4 regions of the Rheinheimera sp. B2H12 genome follow, and region 4 is predicted to be linked to each of the others. Evidence: predicted binding sites of a transcription regulator. Region 4 holds the regulator's gene; each other region holds the start of a gene.

Region 1 (5,216 bases), 1.9 Mb from region 4:
CCTGCCCAGTAATAGCGACATCAAGCTGATTATTGGTGGTTTCAAAACTGCCTTCGGTAAAAACTTTCTGGGTGCCATTGACCCGCACCCCAGTTCCGACCTGGATGCCAGCTGGGACCTGGTTCAGTTCATCGGCCTGGGTGCCAGGCTGGCGCTGCACCTGATAAAACAAGTCTTCAAACACCACCCGATCTTTTTTAAAACCAACGGTATTGACGTTGGCCAGGTTGTTAGAAATGGTGGTCATCCGCATATCCTGCGCCGCCAGACCGGTTTTGCTGACCCATAATGCTGAATTCATTGTCGTTGCTCCGTTAGCCGCTAATCAGTTTATTGCCGGATACCGCCAGCTCGTCGGCGGTTTTCATCATCTTGAGGTTCAGTTCAAACTGCCGGCTGATATTCATGGTGCTGACCATCTCTTCCACCGCATTGACGTTGGACCCTTCCAGCACGCCACTGCGCACTGTCACTGCCGGATCCTGCTCCAGCGGATTGCCGTCTCTGGCTCTGAGTAAACCATCATCGCCTTTGACTAAGACCACATCACGGGCACTGACCAGCTTGATGCGTTCATCCTGCTCAATCACACCACCACCGACCGGCAGCAGATTTAAGGTGCCGTCGGCGCTGATATCGATATCGCCAAACTCCGGCAACTGAATATCGCCGCCCAGTCCCTGCACCGCATAACCATGCACCGTCAGCCGGCCATCGGCGCCCACCTGTAATTCACCGGCTCTGGTATAAGCTTCATTGCCATCGGCATCTGACACTGCAATCAGGCCTTCTGCGCTCACGGCAAGATCCAGATCACGGCCAGTTTCCATCACAGCACCGGCACTTAAGTCGGTGGCCACCGGCTGCAACTGTGCCTGAAAGCGGGTGCGAAAACCTTCGCCTGTCACCTGCAGCGCTTTTGCTTGCTCCATATCGGCTTTAAAACCAACGGTATTGACGTTGGCGAGGTTATTGGCAGTGATGCGCAGCGCCGTTTGCGCCAGCTCAGCACCAGACACCGCGGTATGAATTAACCTTTCCATCTGTTACTCCTAGACCGCATTAAACAGAATTTGCATCATTTCATCAGCGGTGCTGATGGTTTTGGCATTGGCCTGATAACTTTGCTGGAACGACATTAAATCCACCAACTGGCCACTGATATCAACATTCGAGCCCATGTAGGAGCCCGCCAGCAGCTTGCCAAAACTGCCTTCGCCCGCGGCGCCGATAATGGCTGCCCCCGACTGTTCACTGGCGTACCACATAGTATTGTTGGCAGACTCTAAGCCCTGTGGATTGGCAAATGACGCCAGCGCAATCTGACCTTGTAATTTGGTGGCGCCATTGGAGAAAGTGGCCAGCACTTTGCCATCTTCAGCCACAGATACACCGCTAAACTCACCAGAGGTAAAGCCATCGGCTTTGTTTTCATATAAACCAAAGGCACTGCCAAACTGGGTGGATTTGACTAAATTCAATTGGACAGCCATCGGACTGGCACCGTCCGGGTTAAAACTGATACTGACTTTACGCCGACCAGCGGCATCTGTGATGTTGTTATCATCGGCTGGCAAAGTAGCCGGATTCGCCAGTGGCAACAGCTGGCCATCAGTACCGAAGGTCATCCGCAGCACACCGACGTTCTCAACCACATTGCCAGCGCTATCGAGCGCAGCAGTCAGGGTTGGCGTGCCCGTTTTGCCGGTCCAATTCAGCGCATCAGCGGTGAGTGGCTTGCCATCCATGTAATACACCACATCCCACTGATTCGGGCCGCTGTGGTTAAAGTACTGGGTCAGTGTATGGCTATTACCAAGCGAATCAAACACTTCGCTGGACTGAGAATAGTTAAAAGCGCCGCCGTTTTTTGGATCAAAAGCGTTGGCTTTTGGCGTTGAGGCTGTTGGCGTTGTGGTGTTAATTTTCAGCGGAATCAAACCGCTGGCTGAATTTAAATTGAGCGAAAATTGAATATTTTCAGTAGCTTTGGCCGGAATATTGGCCGCTTCAATCTTTAAATCTGTTAACACGCCCGGGATCAGATTGCCTCTTTCATCAATACCAAAACCCTGCAGTTTATTGCCATTGTTATTGATGATATGGCGGTCGGCATCTAAGCCAAACTGTCCGGCCTGGCTAAAGGCCAACCGGCCATTTTCCGCCACCACAAAAAAGCCTTTGCCGGTGATGGCAAGGTCCAGATTCTGGCCGGTTTTGACCAAGTTACCGGTTTTTTCAAAGTTCTCATTCACCGCAGCCACATTGACGCCACTGCGCTGGCCGCCATTATAAATAGCGGAAAATTCACTACTGGCGGTTTTATAACCGGCGGTACTGGCGTTGGCGATATTATTACTGGTCACTTCCAACGCCCGCTGAGTCGAAGACAAACCACTCAGGCCAATGTTAAACATAGACATAACTACATCCTTTAACTTTGTGTTGCCTTCGACAACTGATTGATATCAAACAAGTAGTGATTACCGAGGCCATTGACCTGCAAAATAATGTCATCCGGTCCGGCACCCACCGAGACCCGCTCCACCTCATTGGTCAGGTAAGTCGGCACCGCCTGACTGCCCTGACTGGTGCGCACTTCCGCCTGCACCCGGTAAGCACCGGCCTCTTGCGGCGGGAAAGCAAAACGCACAGTACCAATGGCTGGATTTTCCACCGTCAGCTCTTCGACCAGCTCGCCTTTAGCGTCATAGAGCTTGAGCGTCAGTTGTTCGGTTTTAGCGCCCAGATTGACAGCGCCAGCCACGGCTGCAGTGGTTTCCAGCGACAGGGTATCGGCTTTGACATCAACTTTTTGCCCGACCAGGCTGGTTGCTTCCATCGCCTGCAAACTTTTCATATAACCCAGCTGCTGCGACGATTGCAGACTGATTTTTTCCAGACTCTCCACACTGCTAAATTCGGCCAATTGGCTGACATACTGGGTGCCATCCATTGGATTGAGCGGATTCTGATGGCTGATTTGGGCCACCAGCAATTCCAGAAACATACTGGACATGCCAGCCGCATCCGGCTTGCCATTGGCGGCAATCGCCTGACTGGCACCGGCTTGTTGCGCCGCAGTTTGGGCGCTGTTCAGTGGATTAAGCGTATTCATCACCGACATCAGGCGCTCCTTACTGGCCAAGTTTGAGCAGGCTTTGCTGCATACTGGACACCCGGTTCATCACTTCGACCGAGGTCTGAAAAGCGCGGGATGCCGACATCATGTCTGCCATCTCGGCCACTGGGTTGACGTTGGAATAAAACACATAACCGTCAGCATTGGCGAGCGGGCTATTGGGTTCATAGCGGCTTTGCACAGTGCGGTCCGACTGCACCACGCCAAGCGTTTGCACCTGGGCCGACAAACTGGCTTCATCAAAACTCTGGCTATACAGCGCCGAAAACACCGGTTTAATTGCCTTGTAGGCTTCTGCTTCGCTGGAGGCGGCGGTATCGGCATTGGCCAGGTTTGACGCTACAGTATCCAGCCGCATCACCTGGGCCCGCATGGCGCTGCCGCCGATGTCATAAATGGCAGAAAAAGACATCGTTAATCTCCTTTGATAGCTTTATGTAAACCACTGATTTTCATATTTAAGAAGGTCAGACTGGTTTGGAAGTCCATGCTGTTGGCGGCAAAATTAGCCTGCTCCACGCTGAGCTCAGCGGTATTGCCATCCATCGACGGCTGAAACGGGATGCGGTATTTTTGTTCCGCTCTGACATTAGCATCGGTCAGCACCATGCCATCACGACTGTCAGGGTCACTCAGATTGCTTTCGACCTGCTGCAAAATCTGGCCATAATCCAGATCGCGCGCCAGAAAACCCGGTGTGTCGACATTGGCCAGATTGCCTGAGATAATCTCAGCTCTGTCCAGCCGCAGTTGTAATGAAAACGGATGCACGCCTAAGGCTTTATCAAACATATCCATCTTGGTTCCCGCTTCGTCATCGTCAGTAGCGGGTTAATACAAGAATAATGCCACCCACAAAAGGCTATAGTATTGAATGAGTTACCTTAAAATCACTCCAGCGTTTGCCAGCAAAACGGAAGCTCCCCTTCCGCAGCGGAATATGCTTCACTTCCGCCTCTGGCTATGGCTACTGTGGTTGTTACCATGGCACAGTGCAGCCAGTATCGCCGAACAGGTCAGGCAGCATATCAGCACTGAAATCCGCCACTATGGTCAGGGCCTAGGACTCAAAACTGTGGCAAAACATCAAATTGAGCTGAAACTGCCGGCTGGCCTTAGCGGGAAAAAAAACTGCAGCAAGCTACAGATCAGCCGCAGCAATCCGCAACAAGCGCCATGGGGCCGACTCAGTTACACTCTGCGCTGTCAGGAGCCGGGCCAGCACTGGCAAAGCCGAGCCAGCGCCAAAGTCAGCGTTTGGCTACCACTGGTGGTGGCCAGTCGTAGTATTAATAAAGATGAACTGATCCAGCCTGAGATGCTGAGCAGCCGTTTAACTGAATTAACTCACAGCAAACGGGGCCTGGAGCTGGATCCAAAGCCGCTTTTTGGCATGCAGGCGAAAAAACGCCTGGCGGCTGGCCAGCCAGTCAGCCGGCAACATCTCAGCTCAGCCCTACTTGTCAGTCGCGGCGAGCAGGTGCTGATCACAGTGCAAAGCGACGGTTTTAGTGCCAGCACCAAAGGTCTGGCACTGGCCGATGGCCGTTATGGCGAGCGGATTAAAGTACAAAATTTAACCTCAGGCACTGTAATTGAAGCCAAAGTGGTGGCGGAAGCGACGGTACAAACAATTTTAAAATCAAATTAAAGTTTTCAACCAGAGCGGTCGCTTCAAAGATTAAGCAGCAGAAGTAATTGACAGAACACAGCCCCGAGTCGGACGGGGCAGCAGCAGCGACAGGACTTTCAGATGGTAAAAATCGAGCAGACACTTCCAATCAGACAGTTAGCAAAAGCGGATCAGCAAGCCGCGTCAAGCCACAAATCCGTCGCCAGCAATCCGGCGTCACAGCCACAGTCGGCGATCAGCGGTAGCAGTCAGGCTATTGAGCAGGCGTTTGTCGGGTTGGCAACGCAGCCGGAAGTGGATCTGGCCAAAGTGGCGCAGATTAAACTGGCATTGGCCAATGGCACTTTGACGCTGGATGATGGCCAACTGGCGCAAGCCATCGTTGATTTTCATAAGTAACAGCCTGGTGATGGTGGATTGTTATCAGCAATCGCCTATTTC
Region 2 (5,216 bases), 2.6 Mb from region 4:
AAAAATTGCCAAATCATCCAAAATTGCTGCGCAGCAAAGCTTCTTACCTGGCTGAGTCCGGTGATTTTAAAGCCGCCTTGGCGACTATCGAGCAACTGGGTGCGGAAGAAAATAAAAATCCGGAAGTGATGTATCTGAAAGGCCGGTTATTTGCAGCGGCCGGTCAGCAAAGTAAAGCCATTGAATTGTTAGAACAAAGCTATCAGCAAGCGCCAAATCCGGCTGCATTGTCGGCACTGGCCGATCTGACCGCAGCGTACCGCTCGCCAGCGAAAGCGGCGGAAATGATCCAGGCCCATCTGCAGAAACATGGCGATAATGCATCCTTACGTGCTTTGTATGCTAACTATGTGCTGGCTGATAAACCTGAAGAATCCATTGCGGTGTATCAGCAAGTGCTCAAAGATGACAGTAAAGATTTTGTCGCGCTGAATAACTACGCCTGGTTGTTGTCTGAACAAAACAAGCTGGACGAAGCCGTGGTACAAATTCGCCGAGCGCTTAAACTGGTGCCAAATCATCCGGATGTACTGGATACTTACGGTAAAATTTTACTGAAACAGCAAAAATTCCAGCAAGCGGAAGAAACCTTTGCCAAGTCGCTGGAAATCAGACCGAAACATGCTGAAGTACAACTGCATTACGTGGAGTCGCTGATCAAAACCGATCAGAAAAACAAAGCCAAGGCAGTGTTAAGCACGATCGAAACCACAGACCAAGCCTTGTTAAAGCGTAAAGCTGAACTGGAAACGGCAATCTAAGTTAACTCCGATTCTGAACATTGGAAGCCTGGCTAAATGCCGGGCTTTTTTACATGCGCAGCAATAGGTCAGCTTCCAGGATGCGTAGGTTGAATGCCAAACCTTGGGCTTACCACGAAGTGCACCACCAAGTGCACCACGAAGTGCGACCTGTAATGCCCAATGCAGAGCGACAGTCCAACAGTTGATGGCTGAGTCGCGGTAAATGAAAAAGCCGAGGGAGTTTTGGTGCCTTCCAGCCCTTTGCAGAGCTCTGTCCTATTGACCGACCATTCACATTATCAACAGCATGAGGCTGGACGCCAAGCGTTGGATTGGACGTCAAGAGCATAAGCAGGAATAGCATGGGTTCTATCAGAGCAAAAAACCCGGCGAGAATGCCGGGTTTTTTATACTTGCGAAACTGTCGCACTGTAAAAACAGTGCGACAACTGGCAAATTATTGTGCTTTTTTGTTTCTGCGGCTGAAGCCTAAACCTAGCAGGCCTAAACCTAACACTGCAACTGAAGTTGGCTCAGGTACTGAGAACGACAGTGAACCGTCATGCAGGGCGCGAGCTAAAGTAAAGGTCTTAGTTCCGGCGTCATAACCAGTCACAGCTGGTAAGGCAGCTACGTTTTGGTCAACCAGAAAGTTAAACTTCTGCTGTAGACCGTCTAACGCCAACTCGTCATGCAATTCACGGAAAGATTTGTTCACACCATTTGAATTGGTGTTAAACAGATCGCCTGCAACTACACCATTGATACTGTCAGTGGTGTTAAAGTTGGTTAAATAACCAGCCAAAATGGTTGCGCTTGGAATGTTGCCACCAGTGGTCACACTCATATCAAACAACCGGGTAAAACAGGCTGTGTTATTTGCGATGGCACAAGATGACACGTTGGTGGTTGCATAGAAAGAAATAGTACCGCTAGTCCAGTTTACACCACCGAACGCATCGATAGTACCAACCAGATTGTCAAAACCAAAACTCAGTTCCCAGCCATTTTTATAACCATTATTGCTTGGACCAAAGGCGCCAAACTGTTGTGGTAAAAATGAACTGATGGAGTTGTTGCCAAACAAAGCGGCAAAGTTATTAAAACCTGAGCCTTTTAAACCACCGGTAGAAGTGATCACATCACCAGCATCGATAGTTAAGTTGTTGTTGGTATCAACCACTTTTGACCATGAGTTGTAGTTAAACTGCAGCTCTTCTAACCAGCCAGTGGTGGTCACACCATCGACTTTATTGGCGTTACCGCCATAGTTAGCTCCGATATCGATGTAGATTGGTTGCGCAAATACTGGTGCTGCTAACAGTGATGCGACTAACGCTAATGCTTTCACTTTCATTTGATACTCTCCGTTGAATTTGGGTCATGCTCTGCCTTTGCTTAATAGATAAAGCAAAGGCTGTGCCAAGTGTTAAATCATTGATTTTAAATGCATTTAAAAAGAGTGGTTTCACTACTGATAAAAAAGCTGACACCAGGTGAAAAGTTTTGGCCAGAATTATGGAACAGCGTTATCGCACTGGCTCGAGCCACCACCCGACTGAGATAGTACTGAACAAAGTTTAAGATGGCATTGTCTGACATCCCGCGCTGGCTATAAAAAAACAGCCATCATAATAAGGATGGCTGTTTTTGGTCTCTCAAGTCGATTTTGAAGCTGTCAGCTCATTTGCAGAATTTTTTTCAGCCGCCAGAACATATACTTTTGCAGCGGGTTTTTATTGCCAAATGGCCGCCAGGTTTTAATCAGTTTGTTACGATAGGCATCAAAATGTAAGCCGTGCGGCGCATGGATCACGTCGCCGCGTTGCAGAATGATTTTCAGCACATTGGTGCAAAGCACACCAGCTGCCAATGAAATACCCATACAAGTCGAAGGCACTTTTTTCTTGAAGAAATTGACAGAACTGCGTTCCACCAAATAATGCCGTTGTTGCACCGATGGCGAAACGCCAATCACAAAACGCATAATATTGTCGCTGAAGATTTGCTGCCGCTCGGCTTCTGTGGCATTTGCCGGCGTCGCTTGCATACAAAAGTATTCTTCAAAGGTCATCTGGCCCGGCATAAATACCAGCATGGCAGTGCCCATCCCCATCGGCGCTGCCGTGATACAAGGAATGCCTTTTTCATAACAACGTTGAAAAACTTTCCGCCGGATTTCCAGCGCAAAAATATCCAGGCTATCAATATAAATGGAGACGCCATCCAAAAACTCTTCCAGATTATCTTCATTGATACCCTGATCAAAATTACGGATTTTTGCTTCCGGATTGATATTACTCAGGGTTTGCTCCATCACCGCAGCTTTAGGCTGCCCCACCGTCAGCATAGATGCCCCGGCCTGGCGATTGAAGTTAGGAATATCGTAGGTATCCAGATCTGAAATATGAAACTGCCCTATGCCCAGCCTGGCACACACAATCGCATGGTCGCCACCGACACCACCCAAGCCACCGATAGCCACTTTGGTATGACGTAAAACTTGTTGTTCAGCTGCGGTGACCCAACCGATATTGCGGGAAAATGCTTCATTGTAATCAAACTTATACTCAGACACATCAGCCTCCTTGGCTGTTTGCTGCTATCAGGCTAAAGCAATCGCCCGACCAAAATAGTTATCTTCTGATTCTGCTGTCGTGCCATCGTTTCGGAATAAGTCAGCTTCGACACTTTCCAGCAATTTGACATAACCAGAACTCATGGTTTTTTTCAGCGATCGGGAGTCAACATAATAAGGTGCGCGCTTGCCATGAAATTCAATGGTTTCACCAATTTTGGTGAAATTAATACCGACAAAACTCAAACTACGGGCCAATCGCGGCTCCATCATCACAAACACATGATAACGTTTGGTTTTATAAGACATAGCTGCTGCAGCCATATACAAACAGATGGCAATAAAAGGGAAACAACGCAGTTCAGTGGCAGAAAACACCGATTCATCAATCACACCGGTCGCCCCACCTTCAAACTTATCAATTTGACGCTTGCGAAAGGCGGCTGGTACTGCCAAGCGTGACATTTCACAAACTTCTGAGCGGGCAAAATTTTTCGGATGCAGTTTTTCGTCAGTCAGTGAATGTGAACAAAATTGCTCCATTGGCAGCAATTCTTGATCGTCAGAAGAGGTTATCAACCGAACTGTGCCTGCCAGAGCAGAACTTTTCAGGTGACGAATAAAACAGTGAATAGCTCTTGGGTCAAACTCATCAAACTCTTCGTAACCTTGCCGGACATCTTCAAAATGCAATTCTTCACAGTAAACCTGATGTCTAAGCTTGTAAACTTCCCGACGAAGCTCGTCAGATTTAGCAATCTGTGGTTTTAGATACATCGAAAAGTGCTCTGCAATTGAGTTTGCTTCATTACTGGCAAGCGTAGACATGGCCTTTTTAACAAGGGGACCAATAATTGGTTTGTCCGCTAAGCCTTTCAGCTGTTTCATATGATACCTCGTTAAATTAGGATCAGGAAAACAGTATCACGCTGTTTTCCTGCTTTAGCCTGACAGAAAATACCTAACCCTATCTAACCACAACTAATATTTAATTTTCCAAAAAATAACTCTTTAACTTGATTGGAATCACAGAAAATGCCGTGTTGTAGCCAATATCGTACAAATGTTCTTTTTCTGCACTGGTCATATCAAACTTTACCGAAGAAATATGACCAGTATTAATCACCACAGTGTTATGCCAGAATTGCGCGTGTACATACTCTCTGGACACTGCATTCATAAAAGTCTGGATCAACATCAGCAGATAAGACTTAAGCGGAAACAACCTGCTGTGTCTGACCGGTCCAAACTCACTTTCACTTTTCAAACGGAAACATAACACCGGCACGCCCTGACAGGACCAGTCCTGATGTAAAGCATCTTCTGACAACACCACCCCATCCGTCATGATGTGGTCACCAAACTTTTTAAATGAAAACATCAGTGGAATGGACATCGAATAGCGCACCGCCAGCGACACTTTAAAATCCGGGGTATTTTTTTTATTAAATACCACAGGGCCACCACCATTAATATCTGTGGCTAATACATGTAAATCCAATTCCATGTCGGCAAAAGTACGACCACCTAATTGCTGATCCATCCATTGCTCAAAAAAATCACCACTGGACAAACCACCGGTTCGCAATAAGTTAATCAGCGAAAAGCCACGAAACTGACGGAAATCAGTCTCCAGCGCCAGTTGTTTTAATTCCACCAGACTTTTACCTGACGCCAGCAAAGCCGCCACAATACTGCCGCCAGACACCCCGACTACAGTGGTAAATTCCAGTTCTAACTGACGGAGCGCATTTAATATACCGATATAACAAGGGAGTCTGGTACCACCACCGGAAAAAATAGGCACAATTTCACGACTGTTGCCTGCGCTGAACGACGACATCCACACTCCTTTAGCCGGTTTTGCTGTCAAAGTCTGGTTTTGAGTATGAACC
Region 3 (5,216 bases), 1.2 Mb from region 4:
CTGGAGAAAAACCTGGTCAGCCAGCCTGGTCCCTGGCCGCCATGCGTGGCACCGGTGCCGCTGTATTCAATTCTGGCATTGGCAATTTTAGTCGATTCCACCGTATTGCCAGCACCAATATCTTCCGGACGGATCACACCAGTCAACCGGATATATTCTTTGCCGGTATTGAGGGTCAGCCATTTTTCACCACGGATCACTAAGTTACCATTCGCCATCACCCGTAATACGTTGACTGAGATATCACCGGACAAACTATTACTCTGGTCAGCTTTTGAATCGCCTTTAAAATCACTGCTGGAATTCATTCCCAGTTGCAAAGCATTCCCCAGCACACTGACATTACGCCCATCCAATCCGACCATCGGCTGAATGTTGTTACTACTGTCTTTGCCAAATTCGGTTTTGGCCTTTTTCGACGCCTGGGTATTTTCCCTGAGTACCACCGTAATGATATCGCCAGCGCGGCGGGCTTTGTTATCCGAATACAAGCCATTCGACAGCCCCTGCGCAAACAAAGATCCAGTCTGTAACACAGGTTTAGATTCAGGTTCTGGCGGCAAAGGGGCAAATTCCGGGTCATCCGGGATGGCTTCCGGCACATAACTAGCGCAGCCAGACATCAGCAATAAGGCAAACATGGCAATGATAATACGCATCACAAACTCCTTATCACAGCTGTTGGATTGCGAAGCTCAGCATCTGATCGACTGCTGAAATCACTTTCGAGTTCATCTCATACACGCGCTGACTTTCAATCAGCCCGACCAATTCCTCCGTCACATTGACGTTGGAGGCTTCTAAAGCGCCCTGCACTATGATGCCAATCCCTTCCAGGCCTGGCACCCCTTGCACCGGATCACCACTGGCGCCGGTCTGGCGGAATAAATTCTGCCCTATGGGCTCCAGACCCGCCGGATTGATAAAATTCGTCACCACTAACTGCCCTAATACCGCATTCTCAGGTTGGCCTGGCAATTTGACGGACACCTCACCGTCCTGCGAAATATTAATTTCAATGGCATCAGGCGGCACCGTAATAGTTGGCTGGATTTGATAACCAGCACCAGAGGTCACCAAATTGCCTTCGGCATCTGTCGTGAACTGGCCATTGCGGGTATAAGAAATACTGCCATCAGGCATCAAAACTTCAAAAAAACCATGACCTTGGATCATTACATCTAACGCGTTGTCAGTGGTCATATGATTACCCTGACCAAAGTTTTTCTGGGTCGCCACCACTTTGGTACCAGCACCAATCATCAGGCCATTCGGCAGTTCAGAGTTTTGTGATGAACGGCCACCCGGCTGGTTAATGTTTTGGTACAACAGGTCTTCAAACACCGCCCGGCTTTTTTTGTAACCGACGGTACTGGCATTGGCCAGGTTATTGGAAATCACCGAAATATCACGCTGCTTGGCGTCTAAGCCGGTTTTGCTGATCCAAAGTGCTGGATGCATACTGTCCTCCTGAGCTCAATGCTCTAGATAATGCGTAAAACCTGATTGTGCTGCCGATCCATATCTTCAGCGGTTTTCATCATTTTGACCTGCAACTCAAATTGCCGTTGCAGACTGATTAAATACGTCATTTCACCGACGGCATTGACATTGCTGCCTTCCACAGCGCCACTGAGTAAATTCACTGTGGCGTCGGTTTCTGCAACCTGACCGTCTTTACGGCGAAACAAACCGTCATTGCCTTTGACCATATCGCGATTTTCCGGCTTGACCAGTTTAATACGGGCGACTTCAGCAATAGCGGTAGCCGGTGCACCTTGTGGCAATGCCTGAATACTGCCATCCTGAGCGATATCAATTTTTGCCAAAGGCACGGGCAGTTGTACCGGACCGTCTTCACTCATCACAGCTAAACCGGAAGCCGTTTGCAACTGGCCGGTTTCGGTCAACTTCAGGCTGCCAGCCCGGGTATAAGCTTCGTTGCCATTGGCATCTTGCACCGCAATCCAGCCGTCGCCCTGAATCGCCACGTCCAGCTCGTTTTCGGTAATTTTTAATTCACCGGCGTCAAAATTCTGACTAGGGGTTTCAGTCATGGCAAACACCCGGCTTGGCAAGCCATCGCCAAACGCCTGCATCGACCTTGCTTGCTCTAAATCGGCTTTAAAACCATTGGTATTGGCGTTGGCTAGATTATTTGAACGCACTGCAAGCGCGTTCATATTCTCTTTGGCACCGCTCATGGCGATATAAAGTAAGTGGTCCATCTCAGACTCCGTTTGGCCGGTGGTCAAATAACACTGGTTGATACTGGTATTAAGCAAAGATAGTGCCAGATACCAAAATCAGACGTACACGAAGAATTAAGTTAATGAATTTTATGATTAAAAAATAGTAAATTGATGAAATGGCATGGTGGCAATAAATTGCCGGGCGACAACGGACACGATGACAGGCTAAGCTTGGTATCGATAAATGGCAACATGACATCAGCTGAGTTCGGCACTCATTAACCTGAGTTCAGATTAGATAGTTCCGACGACAAGCCGGCATGGCATGGTGCAGCCGGCTGAGGGAATCCTTAATAACCCGGCATAAAAAAACCGCCGTAGCGGTTTTTTTATGCCAAACACTGTTATCGGATCTGCAGCACGGTTTGTTGCAATGTGCTGTTCACTTCCAGCGCCCTGGAGTTGGCCTGGAAGTTTCGTTGTGCCGCAATCAAATCAACCAGTTCATTGGTCAGATTGACGTTAGATTGCTCCAGCGCAGAGGAATTGATACTGCCATAAGTGCCGGTATTAGCCTCACCCGCCAGTGGATCACCCGATCTGAGACTGGCTTTCCAGCCCGTATTACCGACCTGGGTTAAACCTTGTGGGTTGGCGAATTTCACCATGGTGATTTGCGACAGATAAGTCTGGTTGCCGTTACTGTAACTGGCCATCACCCGGCCAGCGGCATCAATATCAATGCCGGTCAATCTGCCAACAGTGGTGCCATCCTGACTGAGCGAGCCAACTTCAAATTTAGAGGCGTATTGGGTTGGTAACTTGGTATTTGATTCATCGCGGAACAACACTGTCACCGGCGAAATAAAAGTGGCACCGTTAGTTAGGTAAGGAAACGCAGGGTTATTCAGACCTGTACCAGCGCCGGCCGGCAATACCAGATTAGGCAAGGTGCCCACTGGTTTACCAGATGAATCAAAATCCAGTACCTGCGGCGGTGGTAATTGGAACACATGACCAACACCGCCCGTTACAGCACCTGTGGTGGTCGCTGGGACTGCATTATTATTGTCCAACTGGGCAAACACCTGCCAGTCGTTATCGGTCGCTGCGCCGGTTTTACGGAAATACATCGTCAGAATATGCGGCTCACCCAAACTGTCATAAATAGTGGAGGATGTGCTGGAGTTAAAACTGGTTTTATCCGTCGGGTTAAAGGCGGCAGTGGGCACCACCACCCGCGAATCCAGGTTCATCGTCATATACACGTTACTGGTCGAACGCGGTGCACCAGCAGTCGTTGGGATCTGGATAGGTTTGGTTGTGCTGAGGCTGACCGATGTGGTCGAACCCGATGTTGGGTCCACGGAATAACCCTGCAAATAATTGCCGTTATTATCCACAATGAAATTTTCTTTACTCAGTTTGAAGGCACCAGCCCGGCTAAAGGTCATATCCCTGGCAGCTAAATCTGGTGTCATGGCAAAAAAGCCATCGCCAGAAATAGCGATATCCAGTGAGTTGTTGGTGAATTTCAGTGAACCTTGCGAAAATTGTTGAGCAATCATCGAAGTTGACGCGCCATCACCCACTTTGGTCCGGCTGGAGGTAAAAATTGAACCGGCATAGACATCGGCAAATTCAGCTCTTGATTCCTTAAATCCGGTGGTATTGACGTTCGCGATGTTATTCGCAGTGCTGTCTAAATCTTTCTGGGCGGCAGCCAAACCGCTTAAAGCAATATTAAAACTCATTGTTCACCTCGTAATCAGCCATTAGCTTGCTGCAATTTCTTTTACATCTGCCATTTTTTTGGCGCCGATGCCGTATAAATTTAATGTCATATCTGCCGTTGATTTACCCAGTGTGACACTGGCCACAGGAACATAAGTGGCAGTCGCCAGGCTTTCGGTTTTACCTGCGACGGACACATCAACCGTCATCTTGTACAAACCTTTGGCCATCACTTCGCCGTTATTATTTTTACCGTCCCAAACAAAATCATATTTGCCGGCCACCGGGTTTTCGACTGGCTCATTTCTGACCAGCTCACCCGCCTGGTTATAAATTTTCACACTCAGAGTAGTGGCATTTTTAGGAATTTCTGTCGAACCATAAGCTTTATTGGTGCCATCAAAGGCCAGTTTGTCGGAATCGACCAACACAGTGCGGCCGACCAAGCTGGAGGCCTGCAGTGCCTGATTCGAATTCATACTGGCGGCAAAATCTTTAAAATTGGTATTGAGCGAACCAATACCATCGGCCATGGTAAAATTGGTCATCTGCGCAATCATCTGATCGTTTTCAACCGGTTTGGTTGGATCCTGAAACGCTAACTGCTGCGTTAATAAGGCAAAAAAGTCGGATTGCGTCAGCGCACCGGATTTCTGGGCATCAGTTTTGGTGACTTCGTCTTTTTTCTTCAGACTGTCAAGATAACTGTTATCTGCCGCATTATTAATTGTGGTCATGCTCTACCTCCTTAACGCTGACCTAACGTCAGTGTGCGACTTAACATTTGTTTGGCGGCATCCGCCACCTGCACATTGGCGTCATAAGAACGACTGGCAGAAATCATATTGGCCATTTCTTCCATCACATTGACATTCGGCTTGTAAATGAAGCCTTTTTCATCCGCCAGCGGATGGCTCGGGTTGTATTCGGTATTAAGCGGCGCATCACTTTCCACAATGCCCAGCACTTTCACACCTGCGCCACGCCGATCATCCAGCGCTTTGTCCATCTCAGCGGCGAACACCGGATGGCGACCACGATACGTCTGATCGATGCTACTGCTGACACTATTGGCATTGGCAATATTACTGGCCGTGGTATTCAAACGCAGTGCCTGCGCAGTTAAACCAGAACCCGCGATATCAAAAACCCGATATAAGCTCATTGTTACTGACCTCCGCCTAAGGCTTTTCTCAGGCCACTGATTTTGCCATTTAAGAAATTCAGCGCAGCCTGATACTCCATGCTGTTCTGACTGAATGCATTGCGTTCACGGTGGATATCTACACT
Region 4 (5,216 bases):
GCAGGTAGCAGAGAGCTTATTACAAAAAGCCAGTCAGATCCGGTTGCTGATTTGTGATGTTGATGGCGTATTTTCCGATGGCCGCATCTATCTGGGTAATCAGGGTGAAGAATTAAAAGCTTTCCATACCCGCGATGGCTATGGCATTAAAGCCTTGCGTCAGGCTGGCATTGAAGTTGCGATCATTACTGGCCGTAAGTCTGACATTGTCAGTAACCGGATGCGCTCGTTAACTGTGCCTTATGTCTATCAGGGGCAAGAAAATAAAATGCCAGCATTTACCGAATTACAGCAACAATTGCAGCTGACGCCAGCGCAAATCGCTTACATCGGCGATGATTTGTCAGATTGGGCTGTGATGCAACATTGTGGGCTGAGTGTGGCCGTCAAAGACGCTCATCCCTATCTGCGGCGGCACAGTGATTATTGCACCAGTTTGAGTGGTGGTTTTGGTGCCGTGCGCGAGCTCTGTGATCTGTTGCTGATCAGTCAGCAGCAATTTGCCCGTTTTACTGGCAGCAGCTCATGATCCGGCAATTTTTTTGGTTTTTACTGGTGCTGGCCGGCAGCGCAGCTTTATATGTCTGGCTGGATCTGCAGGATCCGGTGCAACTACAGACAGAAAACGACATGGCACCGGATTTTGTCGCTTATGATTTAATCCGCACCAGCTTTGACGAGCAAGGCAATTTGTCCGGTATGATCCGCGCCAGCCAGATGTCGCATTTTGAACAGCTAGGGCAAATTCAGCTCGACCAGCCAGCCTATACCATTTTTGAGCAGCAACTGCCAAAATGGCAGATCAGCAGCCGTAATGGCGTGTTATACCCGGATGATAAAGTGGTACTGGATCAGGACGTCACACTGGACAATCTGAAAACCGACGAGTTATTTCAAAAGCTAGAAACGCCGCAGTTGGAATATTTATTCGAACAGCAGTTATTACTGACCAATGCTGGCGTGCTGATCACCGGCGACGGTTTTGCCATCACCGGACGTGGCGTCAGTATTGATTTAGCCAGCAAAAAATTTAAGTTAAAACAACACAAAGGAACGGTCTACCGTCATGAAAAATAAAATTTTTCTAGCCCTTCTGCTCAGTATGCTGGCTTACAGTAGCCTGGCCAAAGACAGCGATTTTGCCCAGGCTGTCAGCGTCACTTCTGATAATTTTGGCGGCAGTATCGAAGATAAAAAGCTGCTGTATATTGGTAATGTATTAGTCACCCAGGGCAGTCTGAGTATCAAAGCAGACAAGCTCGAAGTTGACCGCTCAGCTGGTGAAGGCAAAGAAGTGTTTATTGCCACCGGTCAGCCGGCAGAATATGCCCAGTTACTGGAAGGTGACAAACCAATCAAAGCGATGGCGAACGAAATTCGCTATGACTTTGCCAGCCGGATCCTGACATTAACCGGTAAAGCTGAAATTAATCAGAGCGGCAGTCTGGTCCGCAGCTCTGTGATCAAATATGACTTAGCTAAACAAAGCCTGAACGCCAGCAGCGGTAAAGACAACGAACGTGTCAGTACTATTTTCACACCTGAGAAAAAATAATTTGAAAACACTAGTCGCTTCCCATCTGGCCAAAAGTTACAAGGGCCGTCAGGTCGTTAAAGATGTCAGTCTGGCAGTCAATGCCGGTCAGATCGTCGGTTTACTCGGACCTAATGGTGCCGGCAAAACCACCACTTTTTATATGATTGTCGGACTGGTGCCATCGGACAAAGGCACTATCACGCTGGGTGAACAGGACATTACCTTTGATCCTATTCACACCAGAGCCAGACAAGGCATTGGTTATTTGCCCCAGGAAAGCTCTATTTTCCGCAAATTAACTGTCTACGATAATCTGATGGCGATTCTGCAAACCCGGAAAAACTTATCCGCCATAGAGCGCGAGCAACAAGCCGATGAGTTACTGGATGAATTTAACATTACCCATATCCGCAATAGCCTGGGCATGAGTTTGTCTGGTGGTGAAAGACGCCGGGTTGAAATCGCCAGAGCGCTGGCGGCTAATCCGGCCTTTATTTTACTGGATGAACCTTTCGCCGGGGTTGACCCCATTTCAGTACTGGATATCAAAAAAATTATCCAGCACCTGCGTGACCGCGGTATTGGGGTGCTCATTACCGACCACAACGTCCGGGAAACCCTTGATGTTTGTGAAATTGCCTATATTGTCAGTCATGGAGAACTGATTGCTTCCGGCTCACCGGCTGAAGTATTAGCCAATCAGCAGGTCAGAGATGTATACCTCGGAGAGCAATTCAGGCTATAGTTAGCAAAAAGCCAGTTTCACTGGCCGTCAGGAGTGACCAGAAGTACATGAAGCCATCTTTACAACTCCGGCTTGGACAGCAGCTGACCATGACGCCGCAATTGCAGCAGGCGATTAAGCTACTGCAATTGTCAACGATTGAATTACAACAAGAAATTCAGGAAGCGCTGGATGCAAACCCGCTGCTCGAAGCAGCTGATGATGACTACACCAACTTCAATGACAACGGCGCTGCGGCTGATTCTGACCGCCGTGAACATCCTGAGACTGACAGTTTTAATAACGATGAACATAGTGAACCTGACATCCCTGACAGCAGTGAGGCGATGACGGAACAAAACATCAAAGAAGACTTACCACTCGACAGCAACTGGGACGATATGGTCAGTGCAGCCCCGGTTTCCGGCACTTACAACGGTGACGAAGACATGGTGTTTCAGGGCGAGACCACTGAAACCCTGCAGGATTATCTGCGTTGGCAAATGCGCTTAACCCCATTCTCTGATACCGATCTGGCGATTGCTGAAATTATTATTGAAGCGATCGATGCCAATGGCCTGCTGACCATCAGCACTGAAGACATTCTGGACTCGCTTGGCATGCCAGAAGTGGAAGCTGATGAAGTCGAAGCCGTGATTAAACGCATCCAGTTTTTTGATCCCATTGGGGTGGGTGCCCGCAGTATTCAGGAATGTTTGCTGGTGCAATTGCGTCAATTTGATCCAGATACCCCTTTCCTTGCGCAAACCTGCGATATTATTCGTCATCATAGTGAATATTTAGCCAATCGTGATTTCCGTTCTCTGATGCGGGTGGCTAAACTGAAAGAAGATGATTTGCGGGAAGTGATGCGTCTGATCCACAGCCTGAACCCAAGACCAGGGGCCGATGTGATCCGGGAAGAGCAGCAATACACCATTCCCGATGTATCAGTGAAAAAAGTCAAAGGCCGCTGGATGGTTGAATTAAATCCGGATGCCTTTCCAAAGATTAAAATTAATGAACAATACGCGGCGATGTCACGCCATGCCCGTAATTCATCGGACAGCCAGTTTATCCGCTCGCACCTGCAAGAAGCCAAATGGTTTCTGAAAAGTCTGGAGAGTCGGAATGAAACTCTGCTCAAAGTTGCCAACTGCATAGTGCAGCAACAACAGGCATTTTTTGAACATGGCGAAGAAGCGATGAAACCTATGGTGCTGAATGATGTCGCTGAGATGGTTGGCATGCATGAATCGACCATTTCCAGGGTGACCACCCAGAAATTTATGCATACACCACGTGGAATTTTTGAACTTAAGTTCTTCTTTTCCAGTCATGTAAGTACAGAGAGTGGTGGCGAATGTTCGTCGACCGCCATCAGAGCCTTTATTAAAAAATTGGTGGCAGCGGAGAATCCTGCAAAGCCGTTAAGCGATAGCAGGATGGCAGAAATTCTTTCTGAACAGGGCATCAACGTAGCAAGGCGGACCATCGCCAAATACCGTGAGTCTCTGTACATTCCGCCGTCAAATCAGCGCAAGAGCTTGCTATAAGTGCTCATCAAAGAAGGAAATGTCTATGCAAATCAATCTAACTGGTCGCCATGTTGAAATTACTGAAGCACTGAGAGAGTATGTAGACAGCAAGTTTTCAAAACTTGAACGGCATTTTGACCACATCAACAACGTCCATGTTGTGCTGAATGTGGAGAAATTAAAACAAATTGCCGAAGCCAAAATGCATTTAAACGGCGGAGAGGTGTTTGCAATCAGCGAAGATGATAATATGTACGCCGCGATCGACCAGTTGATCGATAAACTTGATCGACAAGTTATTAAACACAAAGAGAAAATTTCTCGTCACTGATTACGGACTTATGAACTTAAGCTCAATGTTATCGAAGGACTGCACAAAAAGTGCGGTCCTTTTTAATAGTAAAAAACGCATTCTGGAATATATTGCCGAGCTTGCCCATCAGCAATTGCCGCAATTACCGGAATCCAGCATTTTTGAAGCGCTGATGGCGCGGGAGAAACTAGGTTCGACCGGTATTGGCGGTGGTATCGCCATCCCGCATGGCAAATTGAAAGATGTCACCAGCCCGGTGTTGATCTTTGTGGTCAGCCAGGATGCGATCCAGTTTGATGCTATCGATAATCAGGCGGTTGATATTTTCTGTGCGATCCTGATCCCGGAAAATCAGTGCCAGACTCATCTCAGTACACTGGCAGGCATTGCCAGGCTACTCAGTCAGAAAGATTTGACGCGTAAGATCAGGCATGCAGAATCTGATGCCGGTTTATATCAGTTATTGTTAACCCATTCAGAGATGGCGGCAGGAAAATGAAACTTCTGGTGGTCAGCGGACGATCCGGTTCAGGTAAATCAGTCGCACTGCGGGTGATGGAAGACCTTGGCTATTATTGTGTCGATAACATCCCGGTCAATTTATTGCCAACCTTGGCAAACGCCGTGATGGGACAATATGAACGGGTTGCTATCAGCATTGATGTACGCAACCTGCCACAGGAACCGGAAGAACTGACCGAGATCCTGTCTTATTTACCACGCAAAGTGGAACTGACCATTCTATATCTGGATGCAGACCATACCAGTCTAATCAAAAGATTCAGTGAAACCAGAAGATTACATCCGTTGTCACATCAGGCGATGTCGCTGGATGAAGCCATTCAGCGTGAGCAACAACTGCTGGACCCTATTTCCAGCCGCGCTGATTTATATATTGATACCACTGAGCTGAACGTTCACCAACTGACCGAACAGCTCAGAGAGCGGATCCTGGGTCAGAAAACCGGCCGGTTAGTGATCCTGTTTGAGTCTTTTGGCTTTAAATATGGTATCCCCAAGGATGCCGATTATGTGTTTGATGCCCGCTTTCTGCCCAACCCACATTGGGTGCCTGAGCTGAAAATTCTGACCGGCTTGGATCAA

What was found. Region 4 encodes sigma-54, which starts transcription at its own class of promoters, with help from an activator protein. Its sites were predicted from a motif close to TGGCANGNTNCNTGCTT; they were not measured.
Region 1: flgB (flagellar basal body rod protein FlgB) is a predicted target of sigma-54. The motif match lies at 3,977-3,993, and genes of this name have one in related genera.
Region 2: AC53GJ_RS13675 (PEP-CTERM sorting domain-containing protein) is a predicted target of sigma-54. The motif match lies at 2,152-2,168, and genes of this name have one in related genera.
Region 3: flgF (flagellar basal-body rod protein FlgF) is a predicted target of sigma-54. The motif match lies at 2,280-2,296, and genes of this name have one in related genera.

The regions. Positions count from the first base shown of each region.
Region 1 is NZ_CM184363.1:3,845,165-3,850,380, forward strand. It holds gene flgG (flagellar basal-body rod protein FlgG) at 1-301, opposite strand, end outside; gene AC53GJ_RS16505 (flagellar basal body rod protein FlgF) at 315-1,043, opposite strand; gene AC53GJ_RS16510 (flagellar hook protein FlgE) at 1,053-2,423, opposite strand; gene AC53GJ_RS16515 (flagellar hook assembly protein FlgD) at 2,435-3,127, opposite strand; gene flgC (flagellar basal body rod protein FlgC) at 3,138-3,554, opposite strand; gene flgB (flagellar basal body rod protein FlgB) at 3,557-3,940, opposite strand; gene flgA (flagellar basal body P-ring formation chaperone FlgA) at 4,083-4,793, shown strand; gene flgM (flagellar biosynthesis anti-sigma factor FlgM) at 4,896-5,174, shown strand.
Region 2 is NZ_CM184363.1:3,188,721-3,193,936, forward strand. It holds gene prsT (XrtA/PEP-CTERM system TPR-repeat protein PrsT) at 1-761, shown strand, start outside; gene AC53GJ_RS13675 (PEP-CTERM sorting domain-containing protein) at 1,201-2,100, opposite strand; gene AC53GJ_RS13680 (ThiF family adenylyltransferase) at 2,422-3,321, opposite strand; gene AC53GJ_RS13685 (PEP-CTERM/exosortase system-associated acyltransferase) at 3,349-4,098, opposite strand; gene AC53GJ_RS13690 (patatin-like phospholipase family protein) at 4,310-5,164, opposite strand.
Region 3 is NZ_CM184363.1:1,829,640-1,834,855, reverse strand. It holds gene flgH (flagellar basal body L-ring protein FlgH) at 1-659, opposite strand, end outside; gene flgG (flagellar basal-body rod protein FlgG) at 673-1,461, opposite strand; gene flgF (flagellar basal-body rod protein FlgF) at 1,485-2,228, opposite strand; gene flgE (flagellar hook protein FlgE) at 2,597-3,946, opposite strand; gene AC53GJ_RS07930 (flagellar hook assembly protein FlgD) at 3,968-4,663, opposite strand; gene flgC (flagellar basal body rod protein FlgC) at 4,675-5,091, opposite strand; gene flgB (flagellar basal body rod protein FlgB) at 5,094-5,216, opposite strand, start outside.
Region 4 is NZ_CM184363.1:586,592-591,807, reverse strand. It holds gene kdsC (3-deoxy-manno-octulosonate-8-phosphatase KdsC) at 1-529, shown strand, start outside; gene lptC (LPS export ABC transporter periplasmic protein LptC) at 526-1,077, shown strand; gene lptA (lipopolysaccharide transport periplasmic protein LptA) at 1,067-1,555, shown strand; gene lptB (LPS export ABC transporter ATP-binding protein) at 1,557-2,282, shown strand; gene AC53GJ_RS02600 (RNA polymerase factor sigma-54) at 2,330-3,817, shown strand; gene hpf (ribosome hibernation promoting factor) at 3,843-4,130, shown strand; gene ptsN (PTS IIA-like nitrogen regulatory protein PtsN) at 4,141-4,611, shown strand; gene rapZ (RNase adapter RapZ) at 4,608-5,216, shown strand, end outside.